DNA from 3 places in the Streptomyces roseofulvus genome. Region 3 is predicted to be linked to each of the others. Evidence: riboswitches for the same ligand, from Rfam matches in the RefSeq annotation. Region 3 holds a riboswitch; each other region holds the start of a gene.
The links. A riboswitch is a leader RNA that binds a small molecule or an ion and turns the genes downstream of it on or off. The one in region 3 is predicted to bind cobalamin.
Positions count from the first base shown of each region.

Region 1: linked by a shared signal. The riboswitch ahead of ABFY03_RS25210 (ribonucleoside-diphosphate reductase subunit alpha) and the one ahead of ABFY03_RS02395 (ABC transporter substrate-binding protein) in region 3 are both predicted to bind cobalamin.
Region 2: linked by a shared signal. The riboswitch ahead of ABFY03_RS05085 (energy-coupling factor ABC transporter permease) and the one ahead of ABFY03_RS02395 (ABC transporter substrate-binding protein) in region 3 are both predicted to bind cobalamin.

Region 1 is NZ_BAAAWE010000001.1:5,414,841-5,421,682, reverse strand. Features, by position in the region: gene ABFY03_RS25230 (helix-turn-helix transcriptional regulator) at 52-1,038, shown strand; gene ABFY03_RS25225 (DUF3311 domain-containing protein) at 1,150-1,404, shown strand; gene mctP (monocarboxylate uptake permease MctP) at 1,401-3,026, shown strand; gene ABFY03_RS25215 (GNAT family N-acetyltransferase) at 3,116-3,619, shown strand; cobalamin riboswitch at 3,660-3,804, shown strand; gene ABFY03_RS25210 (ribonucleoside-diphosphate reductase subunit alpha) at 3,938-6,310, shown strand; gene ABFY03_RS25205 (ribonucleotide-diphosphate reductase subunit beta) at 6,310-6,842, shown strand, end outside.
Region 2 is NZ_BAAAWE010000001.1:1,102,704-1,109,545, reverse strand. Features, by position in the region: gene ABFY03_RS05110 (FAD-dependent oxidoreductase) at 1-308, opposite strand, end outside; gene ABFY03_RS05105 (hypothetical protein) at 545-970, shown strand; gene ABFY03_RS05100 (ATP-binding cassette domain-containing protein) at 1,002-1,844, opposite strand; gene cbiQ (cobalt ECF transporter T component CbiQ) at 1,841-2,590, opposite strand; gene ABFY03_RS05090 (energy-coupling factor ABC transporter substrate-binding protein) at 2,597-2,953, opposite strand; gene ABFY03_RS05085 (energy-coupling factor ABC transporter permease) at 2,953-3,648, opposite strand; cobalamin riboswitch at 3,678-3,871, opposite strand; gene ABFY03_RS05080 (PTS-dependent dihydroxyacetone kinase phosphotransferase subunit DhaM) at 4,100-4,507, opposite strand; gene dhaL (dihydroxyacetone kinase subunit DhaL) at 4,504-5,112, opposite strand; gene dhaK (dihydroxyacetone kinase subunit DhaK) at 5,120-6,112, opposite strand; gene ABFY03_RS05065 (metallophosphoesterase) at 6,510-6,842, opposite strand, start outside.
Region 3 is NZ_BAAAWE010000001.1:483,643-490,484, forward strand. Features, by position in the region: gene ABFY03_RS02380 (calcium-binding protein) at 1-807, shown strand, start outside; gene ABFY03_RS02385 (hypothetical protein) at 892-1,488, shown strand; gene ABFY03_RS02390 (deoxynucleoside kinase) at 1,682-2,344, shown strand; cobalamin riboswitch at 2,458-2,581, shown strand; gene ABFY03_RS02395 (ABC transporter substrate-binding protein) at 2,670-3,722, shown strand; gene ABFY03_RS02400 (FecCD family ABC transporter permease) at 3,809-4,813, shown strand; gene ABFY03_RS02405 (ABC transporter ATP-binding protein) at 4,810-5,622, shown strand; gene ABFY03_RS02410 (SRPBCC family protein) at 5,655-6,110, opposite strand; gene ABFY03_RS02415 (GAF domain-containing protein) at 6,313-6,842, shown strand, end outside.

The DNA.
Region 1 (6,842 bases), 4.9 Mb from region 3:
CGGTCACCGCGCACGCACAGCACACATGGCCACACCCGGGGGGATGACGCCTTGTTGGAGGCGCTGGGAATTCATCGGTCCGCGGAGACCGTCTACCGGCTCATGCTGGAACGGCCCGAGGAGGGCGTCGCGGGCCTCGCCGCCCGGCTCGACTGGACGGAGGACCGGGTCCGCGAAGCCCTCGGGCAGCTCGCCGAGGCCCGCCTCGTCGCCCTGGAGGAGGGCGCCGACACCCCCGTGCCCTTCCACCCCGAGGTCAGCTTCTCCTTCCTCCTCGCCCGCGCCGAGGCCGAGTTGAACCGGCGCCGGCGCGAGGTCGAACGGGCCGAGCGGGCGGTCGCCGACATCCTCGCCTCCCGCCCCGGGACCGCCGGGGCGGGAGGGCCCGGCCACGACGTCGTGGAGCGCGTCGTGGGCCTGGAAGCCGTACGCGACCGGCTCGAAGCCCTCGCGGCGGGAGCCCGCGAGGAGTGCCTCTCCCTCCTCGTGGGAGGCGCCCAGCTCCCCGACACCATGGACGCCAGCCAGCCCCTCGACCAGCTCGCCCTGGAGCGCGGGGTACGCATCCGCTCCGTCTACCAGGAGAGCTTCCGCAACGACCAGCCGACCGTCGACTACGTCCGCTGGTACTGCGAACTCGGCGGCGAGGCGCGGACGGTGCCCGTCGTCCCGCTCCTCATGGTGATCGTCGACCGGGAGGCCGCCCTCGTCCCCGTCGACCCGGAGGACGGCCGGGCCGGCGCCCTCGAAGTCCGCAGCCCCGGCCTCGTCCACGCCCTCGTCGTCCTCTTCGACCGCCTGTGGGAGGCCGGCACCCCCTTCGGCGAGGCACCCCGCCGCGACGCACACGACCTCTCCCCGCAGGAACGCGAACTGGTCATGCTCCTCGGCATCGGCTGCACCGACGACATCGCCGCCCGGCGGCTCGGCGTCTCCCTGCGGACCGTCCGCCGCATGAGCTCGGAGCTCATGTCCCGGCTCGGCGCCCGCAGCCGCTTCGAGGCCGGCGCGCGTGCGGTGAAAGAGGGATGGCTCTGAATGAACCGGACGCCCCCGCCGTCCGTGAGACGGACGGGGGTTCCGCGCAGCCGCCAGGTCCCCTACATTTCCTCGGCATTAACCGGTGATCAGCAAGGGGACGTACGCGCCATGTCAGAAGCCACAACCGGGAAACAACCGGTCATCACGCCGATCAGAGTCGTCATCGGACTCTGCCTGCTCGCCCCGTTCGTGGCGATGCTCTGGGTGAGTTCCTACGCGAAGGTCGAACCCCTCTTCGCCGGCATCCCGTTCTTCTACTGGTACCAGATGCTCTGGGTGCTGGTCTCCACCGCGCTCACGATGGTCGCGTACAAGCTGTGGCAGCGCGACCAGCGCGCCCGCAAGGGAGGTGACGCGCGATGAAGGACGGCGTCAACGGCGTGGCGCTCGGCGTCTTCGTCTTCTTCTTCCTGGCCGTCACGGTCATGGGCTTCCTCGCCTCCAAGTGGCGCAAGGCCGAGAACGAGAACAGCCTCGACGAATGGGGCCTGGGCGGCCGCTCGTTCGGCACCTGGGTCACCTGGTTCCTGCTCGGCGGCGACCTCTACACGGCGTACACCTTCGTCGCCGTCCCCGCCGCGATCTACGCGGCGGGCGCGGCCGGCTTCTTCGCCGTCCCGTACACCATCCTGGTCTACCCGCTGATCTTCACCTTCCTGCCGCGCCTCTGGTCGGTCTCGCACAAGCACGGATACGTCACCACCTCCGACTTCGTCCGCGGCCGCTTCGGTTCCAAGGGCCTGTCGCTCGCGGTGGCGGTCACCGGCATCCTCGCCACGATGCCGTACATCGCGCTCCAGCTCGTCGGCATCCAGGCCGTCCTGGACGTGATGGGCGTCGGCGGCGGCGAGAACACCCACTGGTTCATCAAGGACCTGCCGCTGCTCATCGCCTTCGGCGTGCTCGCCGCGTACACCTACTCCTCGGGCCTGCGCGCCCCGGCGCTCATCGCGTTCGTCAAGGACACCCTGATCTACCTCGTCATCGCGGTGGCGATCATCTACATCCCGATCAAGCTCGGCGGCTTCGACGAGATCTTCGCCAAGGCCGGCGAGGCGTACGCGACGGTCAACCCGGCCACCGACAAGCCGCGCGGCGCCCTGGTGCCGGGCGAGGCCGGCCAGTGGACGTACGCGACGCTCGCGCTCGGCTCGGCGCTCGCGCTCTTCATGTACCCGCACTCGATCACGGCGACCCTGTCCTCCAAGAGCCGCGAGGTCATCCGCCGCAACACCACGATCCTGCCGCTGTACTCGCTGATGCTGGGCCTGCTCGCGCTGCTCGGCTTCATGGCGATCGCCGCCGGGGTCAAGGTCGCCAACGGCCAGCTCGCCATCCCGCAGCTCTTCGAGAACATGTTCCCGGACTGGTTCGCGGGCGTCGCCTTCGCCGCGATCGGCATCGGCGCGCTCGTCCCCGCCGCGATCATGTCGATCGCCGCCGCCAACCTCTTCACCCGCAACATCTACAAGGACTTCCTCAAGAAGGACGCCACCCCGGAGCAGGAGACCAAGGTCTCCAAGCTGGTCTCGCTGCTGGTCAAGGTCGGCGCGCTCGCCTTCGTCCTCACCATGGACAAGACCGTCGCGATCAACTTCCAGCTGCTCGGCGGCATCTGGATCCTGCAGACCTTCCCGGCCCTCGTCGGCGGCCTGTTCACCCGCTGGTTCCACCGCTGGGCGCTGCTCGCCGGCTGGGCCGTCGGCATGGTCTACGGCACCGCCGCCGCGTACGGCGTCGCCAGCCCGACCCAGAAGCACTTCGGCGGCTCCTCCGCCGAGATCCCCGGCATCGGCGAGATCGGCTACATCGGTCTCACCGCCTTCGTCCTCAACGTCGTGGTGACGGTGGTCCTCACCTTCGTCCTCAAGGCCGTCAAGGCACCCGAGGGCGTCGACGAGACCTCCCCGTCCGACTACACGGCCGACGCAGGCGACGCCGGGGTCAGCACGGAGCTCCCGAAGGTCGGGGCCGGGACGCACTGATCCGGCGGTACGGAGAAGACGGACGACGGCGAGGGCCCGGGGCGGAAAACCCCGGGCCCTCGCCCGTCCGCCCCGGCAGACTGCCCCGCATGGACTTCACGATCAGGGCCGTGCGGCCCGAGGAGTACGAGGAACTCGGCGAGATCACCGCGCGGGCCTACCTCGACGACGGACACCTCACCTTCGGCGAGGACGACGACTACCTGCCGGTGATGAAGGACGTGGCCCGGCGGGCCGTCGAGGCCGAGGTGCTGGTCGCCGTCGACGGCGACGGCCGGCTGCTCGGCGGGGTGACCTTCACCGCCGGCGGCGGCGAGTGGGCGGACATCGCCGGCCCGGGCGAGGCCGAGTTCCGGCTCCTCGCCGTCGCCCGCGCGGCCCGCGGCCGGGGGGTCGGCGAGGCGCTCGTCCGGGCCTGCGTCGAACGCGCCCGGGCCCTCGACGGCTGCTCCCGGCTGGTGCTCTCCACCCAGGACCGGATGGCCGAAGCGCACCGGATCTACCGGCGGATCGGCTTCACCCGGCTGCCCGAACGGGACTGGAGCCCGGTGCCCGGGCTCTCGCCGCTGCTCGTCCTCGCCCTGGAACTCTGACGACGGGAGCGACCGGGGACACAACATGTGGGGGGTGCCGCGATCGGCGCCCCCCACATGTATGCTCGTCCTCGCTGTCGCCGCAGGGGAATCCGGTGCGAATCCGGAACTGTCCCGCAACGGTGTGCTTCGTGCCCTTTCCGCACGCGGCGAGTCCGAGCACCTGCGCGCAGTGCGCCCGGTCCGTCCGTTCCGGGTGCCGACGACGTCCGGGCCTCGCGGAATGGGCCGGTGGACGCGGGCGCTTCCGCGCGTACGGATGCGCCCGCCCGCCCCTCCCCCGCCGTGGCCCCGGGCCGAGCGAGGGAGAGCCCCCACGTGACCATCGCGCCTGCGGGTCCGTCAGCCGCCGAGGCCGCCGCGATCGAGAGCGACGGCCCCGGGACCGTACTGCTGCGGACCCTGACCGACCTCACCGCCGACCTCACCGACACCGACCCCGGCCGGGTCGCCGCCGCCGCGCTGCGCGGCCGGCACGCCGGTTCGGACGAGGCGGAGCTGCGCGAACTGGCCACCGAGGCCGCCGCCGGTCTCATCTCCGAGGACCCGGCCTACTCCCGGCTCGCCGCCCGCCTGCTCACGATCACGATCGCCGAGGAGGCGGCCGGGCAGGGCGCGGTCTCCTTCTCCGCCTCGGTCGCCACCGGCCACCGCGAGGGCCTGATCGCCGACCGCACCGCCGACTTCGTCACGCGGCACGCCGCCCGCCTCGACGCGCTGATCGACCCGGCCGCCGACGACCGCTTCGGCTACTTCGGCCTGCGGACGCTGTACTCCCGCTACCTGCTGCGCCACCCGATCACCCGCAAGGTGATCGAGACCCCGCAGCACTTCATGCTCCGGGTCGCGGCCGGCCTCGCCGAGGACGACTCGGTCCGCGCCCTGGACGAGGTGGCGGCGCTGTACGGGCTGATGAGCCGGCTCGACTACCTGCCCTCCTCCCCCACGCTCTTCAACTCCGGCACCCGCCACCCGCAGATGTCCTCCTGCTACCTCCTGGACTCCCCGCAGGACGAGCTGGACTCGATCTACGACCGCTACCACCAGGTCGCGCGCCTGTCGAAGCACGCGGGCGGCATCGGCCTCTCCTACTCGCGGATCCGCTCGCGCGGTTCGCTGATCCGCGGCACCAACGGGCACTCCAACGGCATCGTGCCGTTCCTGAAGACGCTCGACGCCTCGGTCGCCGCCGTGAACCAGGGCGGCCGCCGCAAGGGCGCCGCCGCCGTCTACCTGGAGACCTGGCACGCGGACATCGAGGAGTTCCTGGAGCTCCGCGACAACACCGGCGAGGACGCCCGCCGCACCCACAACCTGAACCTCGCCCACTGGATCCCGGACGAGTTCATGCGCCGGGTCGACGCCGACGCCGAGTGGTCGCTGTTCTCCCCCGCCGACGTGCCCGAGCTGGTCGACCTGTGGGGCGAGGAGTTCGACGCCGCCTACCGCGCCGCCGAGGCGAAGGGCCTGGCCCGCCGGACCATCCCGGCCCGCGACCTGTACGGCCGGATGATGCGGACCCTGGCCCAGACCGGCAACGGCTGGATGACCTTCAAGGACGCCTCGAACCGTACGGCCAACCAGACCGCGGAGCCCGGCACGGTCGTCCACTCCTCCAACCTCTGCACCGAGATCATCGAGGTCACGAACGACGGCGAGACGGCCGTCTGCAACCTCGGCTCGATCAACCTGGGCGCCTTCGTCCACCCCGAGATCCAGGGCATCGACTGGGCCCGCCTGGACGACACGGTCCGCACGGCCGTCACCTTCCTCGACCGGGTCGTCGACATCAACTTCTACCCGACCGAGCAGGCCGGGAACTCCAACGCCCGCTGGCGCCCGGTCGGCCTGGGCGCGATGGGCCTCCAGGACGTCTTCTTCAAGCTGCGGCTGCCCTTCGACTCCGCCGAGGCGAAGGCGCTGTCCACGAAGATCGCCGAGCGGATCATGCTCGCCGCGTACGAGGCGTCCGCCGACCTCGCCGAGCGCAACGGCCCGCTCCCCGCCTGGGAGAAGACCCGCGCGGCCCGGGGCGTGCTGCACCCCGACCACTACGACGTCGAGCTGAACTGGCCGGAGCGCTGGGCGGCGCTGCGCGAGCGGATCGCCGCCGTCGGCATGCGCAACTCCCTGCTCCTCGCCATCGCGCCGACCGCGACGATCGCCTCGATCGCCGGCGTCTACGAGTGCATCGAGCCGCAGGTCTCCAACCTGTTCAAGCGCGAGACGCTGTCCGGCGAGTTCCTCCAGGTCAACTCGTACCTGGTCGCCGAGCTGAAGCGGCTCGGCGTGTGGGACGCGCAGACCCGCGAGGCGCTGCGCGACGCCAACGGCTCGGTGGCCGGCTTCAGCTGGGTCCCGGCCGAGGTGCGCGAGCTGTACCGGACGGCCTGGGAGATCCCGCAGCGCGGGCTCATCGACATGGCCGCGGCGCGCACGCCGTTCCTCGACCAGTCGCAGTCCCTGAACCTGTTCATGGAGACGCCCACCATCGGCAAGCTGTCGTCGATGTACGCGTACGCCTGGAGGCAGGGCCTGAAGACGACGTACTACCTGCGCTCCCGCCCGGCGACCCGGATCGCCCGCGCCGCCCAGGCCGCAGCCCCGATCCCCGTCCAGCAGGCGACCCCCGACGCGGACGCGATCGCCTGCTCCCTTGAGAACCCCGAGTCCTGCGAGGCCTGCCAGTGATGAGTACCGAGAAGAAGAACCTCCTGGACCCGGGCTTCGAGCTGACGCTCCGCCCGATGCGCTACCCGGACTTCTACGAGCGGTACCGGGACGCCATCAAGAACACCTGGACCGTCGAGGAGGTCGACCTCCACTCGGACGTCGCCGACCTCGCCAAGCTCACCCCCGGCGAGCAGCACATGATCGGCCGGCTCGTCGCGTTCTTCGCGACGGGCGACTCGATCGTGGCGAACAACCTGGTCCTGACGCTCTACAAGCACATCAACTCCCCCGAGGCGCGGCTCTACCTGAGCCGTCAGCTCTTCGAGGAGGCCGTGCACGTCCAGTTCTACCTGACCCTCCTGGACACCTACCTGCCCGACCCGGACGACCGGGCGGCGGCCTTCGCGGCCGTCGAGAACATCCCCTCCATCCGCGAGAAGGCGCAGTTCTGCTTCACGTGGATGGATTCCGTCGAGAAGATCGAGAAGCTGGAGACGGCCGCCGACCGCCGCCGCTTCCTGCTCAACCTGATCTGCTTCGCCGCCTGCAT
Region 2 (6,842 bases), 620 kb from region 3:
GCGATCCTGCCCCCCTCGGCGTGCACGGCGTCGGTGATCATCCGGTGCTCGGCGGCCTCCTCGGCGGTGGTCAGCTTGGCCCCGCCGTCCCAGGGCCGGCCGGCCTCGTTGGGCGCGATGCCGCCGGTGACGATGAGGCCGACGCCGCCGCGGGCCCGCTCCGCGTAGAAGGCGGCCATCCGCTCGAAGCCGTGCTCGGTCTCCTCCAGGCCGACGTGCATCGAGCCCATGATCACCCGGTTGGGCAGAGTGGTGAAGCCGAGGTCGAGCGGGCTGAGCAGATGCGGGTACGGGGTCGTGGCCGTCACGGGGCGCCTCCTCGCGCAGGGATCGTCGGATCCTGTTGTACGGGGCGCGCCCCTGCTTATGCAACTAGTTGCAGAAGGTTCGGGGTGTGATGGTTACTACTCGGTAGAGACGGCTTCCCCGGCTTGCCCAGGCTGGGGCCCATGGTTGGGACGCTCACGCACGAGGGCGGCGCCTTCGTGAACGTCCGGCACTTCGACTCGCCGCGCCGCACACGCACGCGTATCGCCGGCTCGACGTGAAGCGGTTCCGCCTCCCCGCCGTGGACGCCAGCGACCGGGACCTCCTCGCCGCCCTCATCGCGCACGAGCAGTTCCGTGACGACTACGCGGGCGGCGGGGTGGACCCCGACGGCACCCGCCACGGCGAGTACGGGATCCGGCACGTCACCCCCGAGGCGTACGAGCCGATCGGCCGGCAGCGGGCCACCCGCCTCCCGGAGACCTGGGCCGAGCAGTACGGCGCCCTCCCCGGCCCGCTCGCCGAGGCCCTGCGCCGCCAGGCGTACGACGCCCTGACGGAGGCGGACGCCGTCCACCACCTGAACGGCCTCGGCGAGGAGGAGCACCACGACTGGGCGAGCGTCCACGGCGAGTTCCACGAACTCGTCGTCGTGGACCGCCGGGCCGGGCGGCTCACCCTCCTGGTCGCGGCCGACGACTGAACCGCCCGGCCCGCCCGGTCACCTCACCCGCTCACCCCACCCGGTCCAGCAAGAGGTCCAGGTCCTCCGCCGTCCGCGGCGCCGGTACGCCCTCCGGGAGCAGTCCCTGCGCCCGCAGCAGCCGGCCGACCGAGACCGCCCAGGGGCGCCGCAGCCGGGCGGCGTCGAGCAGTGCGTCGTCGGCCAGCAGCTCGGCGGCCGGGCCGGTGCGCAGCCCGGCGGGGGAGAGCACGGCGGCCTCGTCCGCCCACCGCAGCGCCAGATCGACGTCGTGCGTGGCCATGACCACCGTCGTGCCCGCCGCCCGCAGCCGCTCCAGGGTCTCCAGGAGCCGCTCCTGCCCGTGCGGGTCGAGCCCCGCCGTCGGCTCGTCCATGACCAGGACCCGGGGGCGCATCGCGACCGCGCCCGCGATCGCCGCCCGCTTCCGCTGCCCGTAGGACAGCAGATGCGTCGGCCGGTCCGCGAGCGCCGTGATGTCCAGCGCCTCCAGCGCCTCCGCGACCCGGAGCCGCACCTCCTCCTCGGCCAGCCCCAGGTTCATCGGCCCGAACGACACGTCCTGCGCCACCGAGGCGGCGAAGAGCTGGTCGTCCGGGTCCTGCACCACCAGCTGCACCGAGGTCCGCAGCCGGGTCAGCCCCTTCCGGTCGTACGCCACCTCCTCGCCGTCCAGGAGGAGCGTTCCCGCCCCGGGGCGCAGCCCGCCGCTCAGCAGCCGCAGCAGCGTCGTCTTCCCGCCGCCGTTGCGTCCGAGCAGCGCGACCGCCCGGCCTTCCGTCACCGCGAACCCGACGTCCGTGAGGACCGCCGGCCCGTCCTCGTACGCGAAACCGGCGCGCACCAACTCCACGACCGGGGTGGGGGTCGTCATGGCAGGAACCTTTCCAGTACGAGGGTGAGGGCGACGAGCCCCGCCAGGAGACCGCCCGTCGCCGCGAGGAAGGGGCGGGAGACGGGCGCCCCGGGCAGCAGGACCCGCAGGGTGCCGTCGTAACCGCGCCCGGCGAGCCCGCTCTGCAGCCGCTGCGCACGGTCGAAGGCGCGCACGAACGACGTCGCGCCCAGCCCGGCGAGCGACCGCCAGACGGCCGCCCGGGTCGTCGCCCCGAGCCGCGCCGCCTGCGCCTGCCGCACCTTCGCCTGAGCGTCCAGGAGCAGGAAGACGATCCGGTACATCACCAGGGCCACGTCCACCACCGGCGCCGGCACCCCGGCCCGCACCAGGCGCGGCAGCACGTCCGACACCGGCGTGGTGAAGGCGAACAGCAGCACCCCCAGCGAGGCCGACGCCGTCCGCAGCAGCAGCTCCCCGGCGTGCACCGGACCGTCCGGGGCCCAGGCCACGGCGCCCCCCGGCCCGCCCACCGCGAACAGCAGCGGCACGGCGCCCGTGACGCAGAAGCCCAGCGGGACCCGGAAGGCCCGCCACAGCTGCCGGCCCGGCACACCGGCCGGACCGAGCAGCACGGCGAGGGTCGCCGCCGCGACCAGGAGCGCGCCCGGCCACGGCGGCAGGCACACCGCGCAGATGGTCAGACCGAAGCCGAGGGCGGCCTTCTCCGAGGGATGGCGGCGGCGCCAGCGACTGCTGTGCGCCGCCGCGTCGATGGGCAGCATCGGCGGCTACGCGTCCGTGTCCGCGTCCGGCGCGGACGGCGCACCCTCCGCACGGGCCGCGGCCCGCTCCTCGCCCTGCCGCCGGCCGCGCCGCAGCCCGAAGTAGTAGGCGAGTACGCCGGCGCCCAGGGCCGCCTGCAGCGAGAACAGCGCCGACTCGATCTCGCCGGACGGCGGCTCGTACAGCGGGCTGAACCAGGGCTCGTAGTCCGGCTCGATCTCCGTGATCGCCGTCTCCGCCTCCCCGTCGGCGCCGGTGAACGGCTCCTCCTTGTGGTCGCCGAGACCGAGCGCCAGCGGCAGCACCGCCAGGGCCGCCACCAGCGCCAGCAGCAGGGTGTTGATCTTCGCGTTCCGGCTCATCACGCCGCCGCCTCCTCGTGCCGCTTCGGCTCCGGCCGGGCGAGCACGCCGAGCCGCAGCAGGTCCCCCTTGCTGGACTGCGTGAGCAGCCGCATCACCAGGACGGTCAGCAGCCCCTCGCTGACGGCGAGCGGTAGCTGCGTCACCGCGAAGATCCCGCCGAACTTGGCGAGGGACCCCGCCACGCCGCTGCCCGGGTCGGGGAACGCCACGGCCAGCTGGACGCTGGTCACGCAGTACGTCGACAGGTCGGCGACGAACGCGCCGAAAAACACGCCCACCATCAGCGGCGCCCCGAACCGCCGGAACAGCAGGTACGTGCCGTACCCCGCCCACGGCCCGACGATCGCCATCGAGAACGCGTTCGCCCCCAGCGTGGTCAGCCCGCCGTGGGCGAGCAGCAGCGCCTGGAAGAGCAGGGTGATGGTGCCGAGCACCGCCATGATGGGCGGCCGGAACAGGATGGCGCCGAGCCCCGTGCCCGTCGGATGGGAGCAACTCCCCGTCACCGACGGCAGTTTGAGAGCGGACAGGACGAACGTGAAGGCGCCGGAGGCGCCGAGCAGCAGTGTGGACTCGGGGTTGGCGCGCACCTCGCGGGTGAGCGCGCGGACGCCGTGGACGACGAACGGAGCCGATGCGACGCCCCAGGCGGCCGCGTGGACGGGGGGCAGATACCCCTCGGCGATATGCATGATCGGGAGACCCTCTCCAGCACCTCGTGGATGGACAACGCGCCCTGGCCGGTCTCCTGGCTGACGGTAGTGACGCCCGACTCCGCCTTCCCACCCCACGACGGTCTCCCGCGGCGGCGCAGTGGCTTCCCCGGAGGGATGGAGCCGGACCTCCCGATCACAGTGGCGAGGGCCGCACCGGTACTGCACCGGTTTCCCGAACACCAAGGCGCTGCGACATTAGTGTGTTGACCTGCTTCATCACAATGCGGGGTCGGTCACGTGCGCTGCGGAGTCCCCGCGGTCCCGTCGTCGAACCGGTCGTCGGCTCCCGTCGCCGGGCCCGTCGCCGGACCCCGTTGTCAGACCCCCGCACTAGCGTGGACGTGTCCAAGTGCGTTGCTGCTGCTCGGACGACGAGGGGCGCCCCCGGCGGCGTGGAACCCAGCCGGAGGCGCCCCGTCGGCAGCCGTCAGACCTTGCGGTAGGCGTACGCCTCCGAGGCCGCGGCCGCCACGGCGTCGAGATCGCCGCCCGCGCTCGCCGTCACCAGGGCGGCCACCGCGCCCTCCACGAAGGGGGCGTCCACGAGCCGCGTGCCCTCCGGGAGTTCGTCACCCTCGGCGAGGAGGGCCTTCACCGTGAGGACCGCGCTGCCGAGGTCGACCAGGACGGCCACCCCGGCCCCCGCGTCGACGTCCTGCGCCGCCGCGGCGATCAGCGCCGCGCTCGTGCCGAGCCCACCGTCCGGGCCGCCGCCGGCCGCCGCGACCGGCGCCAGGTCCCCGCCGCCGGCCAGCCCCCGGGCCAGCTCCGCCACCGCCGCCGCGACGGCCGCGCTGTGCGACACCAGCACGATCCCCACCCTGTCCCCGCTCATCCGGCCGTCACCTCCGCCAGCGCCGCGAACAGCAGCGCCGAGGACGTCGCCCCCGGATCCTGGTGCCCGACCGACCGTTCACCGAGATAACTGGCCCGGCCCTTGCGCGCCCGCAGCGGGACGGTCGCCAGCGCGCCCTCCTCGGCGGCACGCGCCGCCGCCGCGAACGACTCGCGCAGGCCCGCGACGGCCGGCGTCAGCGCGTCCAGCATCGTCTTGTCGCCCGGCACGGCCCCGCCGAGCTGCCCGACCGCGGCGACCCCGGCCTCCAGCGCGTCCGCGAGCTCGTCCCGGGTGACCTCCCCGGCGTCGCCGAGCGCCTTGCCCGCCCGCCGCAGCAGCGTCCCGTACAGCGGCCCGGAGGCCCCGCCCACCGTGGAGATCAGCTCCCGCCCGGCGGTCACCAGGACCGCGCCCGGCGTGGCGGGCGGCTCCTCCGCCAGCGTCGCGGCCACGGCGGCGAATCCGCGCTTCAGATTGGCCCCGTGGTCCGCGTCGCCGATCGCCGCGTCCAGCTCGGTGAGCCGCCCGGCCTCCCGCTCCACCGCGGCCGCGACCGCCGCCATCCACCGCACCGCCGCGTCGGCCCCGTACGTCTCCGTCATCGCCCGCTCACCGGCCCCAGCGCAGCGCGGCCGTCGCCACCGGCGCGTCCCAGAGCCGCAGCAGCTCCTCGTCCGCGGCGCACAGCGTCACCGAGCAGCCCGCCATGTCGAGGGAGGTCACGTAGTTCCCGACCAGCGTCCGCGCCACCGGCACCCGCCGCGCGTCCAGCACCCGCCGCACCTCGGCGTTGAACCCGTACAGCTCCAGCAGCGGCGTCCCGCCCATCCCGTTCACCAGCAGCAGTACCGGATCCGACGGCCGCAGGTCGTCCAGGACGGCGTCCACGGCGACCTCGGCGATCTCCCGCGCGGTCATCATGCCGCGCCGCTCCCGCCCCGGCTCGCCGTGGATACCGACGCCCAACTCCAGTTCCCCCGGCGGCAGGTCGAAGGTCGGACCGCCCTTCGCCGGCGTGCTGCACGCGCTCAGAGCGACCCCGAACGACCGCGACCGCGCGACCACCCGCCGGGCCAGCGCCTCCACCCGCTCCAGCGGCGCGCCCTCCTCCGCCGCCGCCCCGGCCAGCTTCTCCACGAAGAGCGTGGCCCCGGTACCGCGCCGCCCCGCCGTGTACAGGCTGTCGGTCACCGCGACGTCGTCGTCGACGAGCACCTTGGCCACCTGGATGCCCTCGTCCTCGGCGAGTTCGGCGGCCATCTCGAAGTTCAGCACGTCCCCGGTGTAGTTCTTCACCACGAACAGCACCCCCGCACCGCTGTCCACGGCGGCCGCGGCCCGCACCATCTGATCCGGCACGGGCGACGTGAACACCTCCCCGGGACAGGCCCCGTCCAGCATCCCCGGCCCCACGAACCCGGCATGCAGCGGCTCGTGCCCCGACCCGCCCCCCGACACCAGCGCGACCTTCCCCGCCACCGGCGCGTCCCTCCGCACCACCACCCGCCGCTCCACGTCCACGGTCAACTCGGGATGCGCGGCGGCCAGCCCCCGCAGGGCATCGGCGACGACGGTCTCGGGCACGTTGATCAGCATCCTCATGGATACCTCCTGGTGAGGCTGGCAGGTAGGTGACTGAGCAGGCTTTTTGCAGGTGAGAGCGAGTGAGATCAATTGTTGATCTCGGCGGTTCATGGCGTTCGGGAGCGGTCTCGGGCGGTACTGACGCCGACCTGTTGCCGACTTTCCTGATCAACCGTCAGGGGTGGGTTGGACTGGGTGCGCTTTGCACCTGTGCATGATGGCGCAATTATCCGCTTGGGGGCGCGGTCGCGCACCGGTGCGGCGCGGCCGCAGGTGACTGATCCTCTGTCGGTAGGTCTCCTGCGGCGCCTCGGGACCGCGGGCATCGACCGCGACCGCGACGCCGTCATCGCTGGACTGACCCTGCCAGCGGAGCCTTCGGCCCGCTCCGGTCCGGCGGAACGTATCGGTCGGTTCAGTGCTGCGGGGAGCGGAGGATGAGCAGGGTGATCTCGCTGGGGGCGAAGACGCGGAAGGGTGGGCCCCAGAAGCCGGTGCCGCGGCTGGTGTAGAGGAGGGTGCGGGCGCCGTGGTGGCTCAGGCCGGCGACGGCGGGCTGGTCGATGCGGACCAGGTGGTGGAAGGGCCAGATCTGGCCGCCGTGGGTGTGGCCGGAGAGTTGGAGGTCGATGCCGGCGGCCGCTGCCTGGTCGACGAACTTGGGCTGGTGGGCCAGGAGCAGCACGGGCAGGTCGGGATCGGCGCCCTGGAGGGCTCCGGCGAGGTGGGCGCGGTGGCCCGCGAGCCC
Region 3 (6,842 bases):
GCCGCCGGGCTCGCGGGGACCGCCTACAGCCTGGACGGCCACCGCGGCCTGGCCCGGTATCTGGGCGGGGGCGGCGTCGAGCCGCCGGCCGGCATCGACGTGTCGGTGACGAAGACCGGGCCCGGCACCGTCAGCATCGGCGACACCGCCACGTACACCGTCCGGGTCACGAACAACAGCACGTCGACCACGGCGACGGAGGTGCAGCTCACCGACACCCTGACGGGCACGGCGACCATCCTGTCCGCCACCACCGACCGGGGGACGTGTACGACCGTCCCGGGCCGCGTCACCTGCGCGATCGGCACGCTCGCCCCGACCGGCGGCTCCTCCGGCTCCACCGCCACCGTGACGATCGTCGCCGAGCCGTCGCGGACCGGCACCCTCACCGACACGGCGACCGTCACCGCCGCCCAGAACGACCCGACACCCGGCAACAACACCGCGACCCGTGCCACCACGGTGACCAACACCCGCGGCTGCACGATCATCGGGACGAGCGGGGCCGACACCCTCAACGGCACGTACGGCGGGGACGTGATCTGCGCGCTCAGCGGCAACGACACGATCAACGCGGGCTTCGGCAACGACACGGTCCACGCCGGCCCCGGCAACGACCGGGCGGACGGCAGCTACCACAACGACACCCTCATCGGCGGCCCGGGAGCGGACACGCTCCTCGGCAACTACGGCAACGACTCGCTGAACACGGTGGACGGGGTGGCCGGCAACGACACGGCGAACGGCGGCCTCAACACGGACACCTGCACCACGGATCCCTCGGACGTCCGCGTCAGCTGCCCCTGACCGGCCGCGAGCGGGGCGGATCCGCACGGGATCCGCCCCGAACTCGCTTGCCCCGACCGGTGGCCGCTGGCGAGGATGGCCGCCATGGGCACCTCGTCCGCGCACCCCGCACCCCTCCGGCACCACGACCACGGCGTCCACCTGGCCCGCTTCACCGGCCGGATCCTCGTCGTCTGCCCGCGCTGCGGCGGGCGCGCGTTCGTCGTCCCCCAGCCTGGTCTCACCCCGCCGAAGCACCTCGGCGAACTGCTCTTCCACCCACGCCGGCTCGCCTGCCCCGGGTGTGGGACGGCGGCCGACCACCCACCCGAACGGCGCGACGGGGCCGTCGTCGGCGCCCGCCCGGGCGGCACCGAGGATCCCTTCTTCCGGCAGCCGCTGTGGCTCCAGACGCGCTGCGCGGGACGGATCCTCTGGGCCTACGACGAGGAGCACGTCGACGCCCTCGCCGCGTACGTCGGCGCGCACCACCGCGTGAAGCACGCCTCCCCGACGCTGTCGATGTTCGCCCGGCTGCCCGCCTGGATGAAGTCCGCGGGGAACCGGCGCGAGGTCCTGGCCGGTCTGGCCACCCTGCGGTCCCTCGCCGCGCTCTCGGCCCCCGCCGACCGCTCCGACGCGGCCCATCCACGCGGCGACCGCTCCCGGCACACCGGCAGCCTCGGGTTCTTCCGCCGGTAGCCGTCCCGCACCGGCCCGCCCCCGTCGGATCGTCATCTAGGATTCATGGCGGCTGTGGGGCCGCGACCCGTCGCTCGGAGCGGCGACCGCGGTACGGCCCGGCCCACCGGTCGACGACAGCGTTCCGGTTCCGCGAGGTACGGGAGGCCGGCTCCCCGTCCACGAACAGAAGAACCCCAGGGAGAAGTGAGGTATGCCGGTGATCTGCGTCGGTGGCATGATCGGGATCGGCAAGACGAGCGTGGCCGAACTGCTCGCCAAGGAGCTGGGCACCGAGGTCTTCTACGAGAGCGTGGACGACAACCCGATCCTCCCGCTGTTCTACTCGGCGAGCCCCGAGGAGATCCAGGCGAAGCGCTACCCCTTCCTCCTCCAGCTGTACTTCCTCCAGACGCGGTTCGCCGCGATCAAGGAGGCGTACAAGCAGGACGACAGCGTGCTCGACCGGTCCATCTACGAGGACTGGTACTTCGCCAAGGTCAACCACGACCTGGGTCGGATCAGCTCCCTGGAGATGCAGGTGTACGAGGGGCTGCTCGACGAGATGATGAAGGAGATCGAGGGCCTGCCGTACCGCAAGGCGCCCGACCTCATGGTCTACCTCAAGGCGGACTTCGAGACCGTGCTGCACCGCATCGGGCTGCGGGGGCGCGACTTCGAGCAGGACGAGAGCCTGGTCGAGTACTACCGGACGCTGTGGTCGGGCTACGACGAGTGGGTGCACCGGCACTACTCGGCCAGCGACGTCCTCGTCGTCGACATGAACCACACGGACGTGGTGAACAACCCGGACGACGCGGCCCGCGTGGCCCAGGAGGTCAAGAACGCCCTGGCGGAGGTCGCGGGCCGGCGGTGAGGCCGCGCCCGCGGCGGCCCCGACGGGAGGCCGGCGGGTCCAAGATCCGTCTGTGGTAGCTTGCCCAGGCCAGTCGTACCTCTGTACGGGCCGCCACGGCACGTGCACGGGTCAGGGAATCCGGTGGGAATCCGGAACTGACGCGCAGCGGTGAGGGTGACGGGCGGGACATCGGCCACTGGGCCCCGAGGGGCCTGGGAAGGCGTTCCGTCCGGACGACCCCGAGTCCGAAGACCTGCTGGCACCCGGGGGGCGCCGGTCGTCGTCCGGGGTGCACCGTACGACAGGCTCCGCGCATGAGCCGTGACGCAGAGGACTCCTCACCGTGCCCTTCGCACCTCCCGTCCGTTCCGCCGTGCTGCTCCTCGCCGGATGTCTCCTCGTGGCCGGCTGCGCCGACGGTGGTCCGGCCTCGCCGGCCGCTCCGGCCGGCGGGAAGGAGGCGGACTCCGGCCACGGGCCCGTCAGCCTCGACAACTGCGGGCAGCGCGTCGAGGTGGCCCGGGCGCCGCGCCGCGCCGTGGCGCTCGACCAGGGTTCGGCCGAGATCCTGCTCTCGCTGGGTCTCGCCGACCGGATGGTGGGCACCGCCACCTGGACGGACCCCGTCCTCAAGGGCCTGGAGAAGGCGAACGCCACGGTTCCCCGGCTCGCCGAGCGCTACCCGTCCTTCGAGAAGGTCCTCGACACCGAGCCGGACTTCGTCAGCGCCTCCTTCCTCTACACGCTCGGCAAGGGCGGCGTGGCACCGCGGGAGCGGTTCACCGAACTCGGCGTTCCCACCTACCTCTCCCCCGCCGACTGCGTCGGCAAGGACAACAGCGGCGACGGCGACGGCGTCCGGACCGCGCCGCTGACCATGGACACCGTGTACGGCGAGGTCCGCGACCTGGCCCGGATCTTCGGCGTCCCGGAGCGCGGCGAGAAGCTCGTCGGGGAGCTGCGCGCCCGGGTGGCGAAGGCCAAGGCCGACGCCGACTTCGGCGACGCGTCCGTCCTCTACTGGTTCTCCGACTCCCAGGGCCCCTACATGGCCGGATGCTGTGGCGCGCCGGGGATCGTCAGCCGGGAGCTCGGCGTGAGGAACGTCTTCGACGACACCACGGAGGAGTGGCCGCAGATCAACTGGGAGACGGTCGTCGACCGCGATCCGGACGTGCTGGTGATCGCCGATCTGACCCGCAAGGCCCAGTCGGCCGAGAGCGCCGCGAAGAAGATCGAGTTCCTGGAGTCCCACCCCGTCACCCGGAGCATGACGGCGGTGCGGAAGAAGCGGTACGTGATCCTCAGCGGCCAGGCCATGAACCCGACGATCCGCACCGTCGAGGGCGTCGAGCAGGTGGCCGCCGCGCTGCGGACGTACGGGCTCGCGAAGTGACCCGGCCGGGGCTGAGGACCGTCGCCGGCGAGGCACGGGAGCGGGCCGTCGCCCCCGCCTCGCCGCGCGTCCGCTCCTCCCGCGCGCTGCCGCCGGTCGCCGGCGCCGCCGGGGTCCTCCTCCTGTGCGCGTCCGTCGCGCTGGCCGTCACCATCGGTCCGGCCGAGATCAGCGTCGGGGACGCGTGGTCCGTGGTCGTCTCCCGTCTCGGCGGCGGTCCGTCCGGCCTGAGCCCGATCCGGGACGGCATCATCTGGGACCTGCGACTGCCCCGTACGCTCCTCGCCGCCGTGTGCGGTGCCGGGCTCGCGGTGTGCGGGGCGGTGATGCAGTCGCTGCTGCGCAATCCGCTCGCCGACCCCTTCGTCCTCGGCGTCTCCTCGGGCGCCTCCACCGGCGCGGTCGCCGTCGTCGTCCTCGGCGTGGGCGGCGGCGCGGTGTCGGTCGCCGGGGGCGCGTTCCTCGGCGCGCTCTGCTCCTTCGGTCTGGTCCTGCTGCTGAGCCACACGCTGGGCGGTTCGACGGACCGCGTCGTCCTGGCGGGGGTGGCGGCGATGCAGCTCTTCTCCGCGCTGACCTCGTTCGTGGTGATGACCGCCGCGGACGCCGAGACCACCCGCGGCGTGCTCTTCTGGCTGCTCGGCTCGCTGAGCGGCGCCGACTGGGCCGACGCCGGGGTGTGCGCGGCGGTGCTCGCCCTCGCGCTCTTGGTGTGCGGCGGCCACGCCCGTACGCTCGACGCCTTCGCGTTCGGCGAGGACGCCGCGGCGACGCTGGGGGTGCCGGTGGCGCGGACCCGGCTGGTGCTCCTCTCGGTCACGGCCCTGCTGACCGCCGTCCTCGTCGCCGCGGCGGGTGCGATCGGCTTCGTCGGGCTGGTCCTGCCGCACGCGGTCCGGGCGCTGGCCGGCCCCGGTCACGCCCGGCTGCTGCCGCTGACGGCGCTGGCCGGCGCGGTCTTCCTGGTGTGGGCCGACACCCTCGCCCGTACGGTCCTCGATCCCCAGGAAGTCCCGGTCGGGGTGGTGACGTCGCTGATCGGCGTCCCGGCGTTCGTCCTCGTCCTGTACCGCACCAGGAGCACGCGATGACCGACACGCGTCCGCGCGCCGACGTCGGGACGGGGCTCCGCGCCGCGCACGTCTCCCGTACCGCCGGCGGCGCTCTCGTCCTGGACGGCGTGAGCCTGGCGCCCGGGCCGGGCACGCTCACCGGGCTGCTGGGTCCGAACGGTTCGGGGAAGTCCACCCTCCTGCGCGTCCTGGCGGGCGTCCTGACGCCGGACCTCGGGGTCGTCACCCTCGACGGCGACCCCCTGCGCGCCGTCCCGCGCCGGGCGCTGGCCCGGCGGGTCGCCGTCGTCGAGCAGCACGCCGACACGCAGGTCGATCTCACCGTGGCCGACGCGGTGCGCCTCGGGCGGATCCCGCACCGCCGGGCGTGGTCCCCTGCGACGGCCGCCGACGAGCAAGCGGTACGTTCCGCGCTCGCCCGCACCGGCCTGACCGACCGGGCGCACCGCACCTGGCGCACCCTCTCCGGCGGCGAACGCCAGCGCGTCCAGCTCGCCCGCGCCCTCGCCCAGGAGCCGCGCGAACTCCTCCTCGACGAGCCGACGAACCACCTCGACGTCCAGCACCAGCTCGACCTGATGGCCCTGGTCGCGGACCTCCCCCTCACCTGCGTGACGGCGCTGCACGACCTCAACCTGGCGGCGATGTACTGCGACCACGTGGTGGTGCTGCGCGCGGGCCGGATCGCGGCGGCGGGCCCGGTGACCGAGGTCCTCACCGAAGACCTGATCGCGGACGTCTACGGCGTCCGGTCCGAGGTGACGCATCCCGGCCCGGACGGCCGCCCGCACATCCGCTTCCTCGGCACGTCGCCCGGGGGCTCCTAGGCAGCCGTGCCGCCCGGTGGTCCGGCGGTGCGTCACACGGGTGTCGCCGCGTTCCGCTGTTCCCGTACGGCGATGCGGGCGAGCTTCGTCAGCATCATGCCGTTGCGGATGGAGACCAGGTAGTCGACGGGCAGGCCGTGCATGCGGGTGCCGGGGCCGCGCAGGGGGTGCCACTCCAGCAGGAAGAGGGTGTGCTCGCCCCAGGGGATCAGGTTCATCGCGATCCGTGCCGCGCCGAAGGGGTCCGCCTTCGCCTCCAGCTCCAGGCGGCGCTCGGGCTCGCAGATGCGCACGACGCAGGTGTCGTCCAGGGTGACCGGGCCGACGCCGACCCGGACGCGGAGGCGGGCGCCGACCTGGGGCCAGTGCGGATCGGCGGCGAGGACCTGCTGCGTACCGGAGACCCACTCCCCGTAGCGGCGGCCGTCGGAGAGCAGGCCCCACACGCGGGAAGGCGGGCTCAGGATCAAGCGGCGGTTCCGGGACACTCTGCAGGCCTTCCTTCGTCCGGGGGCACGCGGCGCGGGGGCGCCTCGGCCGACGCTAACGGCTGGGGGCCCTTCCGGCGCGGACGGCGGGCCGTGTGTCGCCGGCGCGCGGCACGCCGCGCGGCCCAGGTCGGCGACTCCCGGACAGGCGGCATATGCGGTCTCCGCCGGGTCCTTGTCGGCAGGGGGTGCGGCCACGACGATGTGCGCCTGGAAGCCGTACGTCCTCGATGGGGAGGCCGAGTTGAGCGAGGCGACGACGCGGAGGAGCGGACCGCGCGAGCCGGAGCCGGGGTCGGGTGCGCGGGAGGCGGTGCGGGCGCTGGTCGCGGAGTCGTGGCGGCGGTCCGAGCGGGCCCGGGTGAGCCGGGACGGGGCGGCGCCGACGGAGCTGGAGGAGGCGGAGGTGACGGCGTACCGGGAGGGGCATCCGCTGGCGGCGGCGATGCCGGTGATCCGGGAGCTGCTCGGCGCCGACGCCCGGGACGGCGGGCACCTGCTCGCGGTGTGCGACGCGGGCGGGCGGCTGCTGTGGGTGGAGGGGGATCCGGCGACGCTGCGGCAGGCGCGGCGGATGAACTTCGTGGCCGGTGCGGGGTGGGCCGAGGCGGCGGCGGGGACGAACGCGCCGGGGACGGCGCTCGCCGTCGGCCGACCGGTGCAGGTGGTGTCCGCGGAGCACTTCCGGCCGCCGGTGAAGGACTGGACGTGTGTGGCGGCGCCGGTGCACGA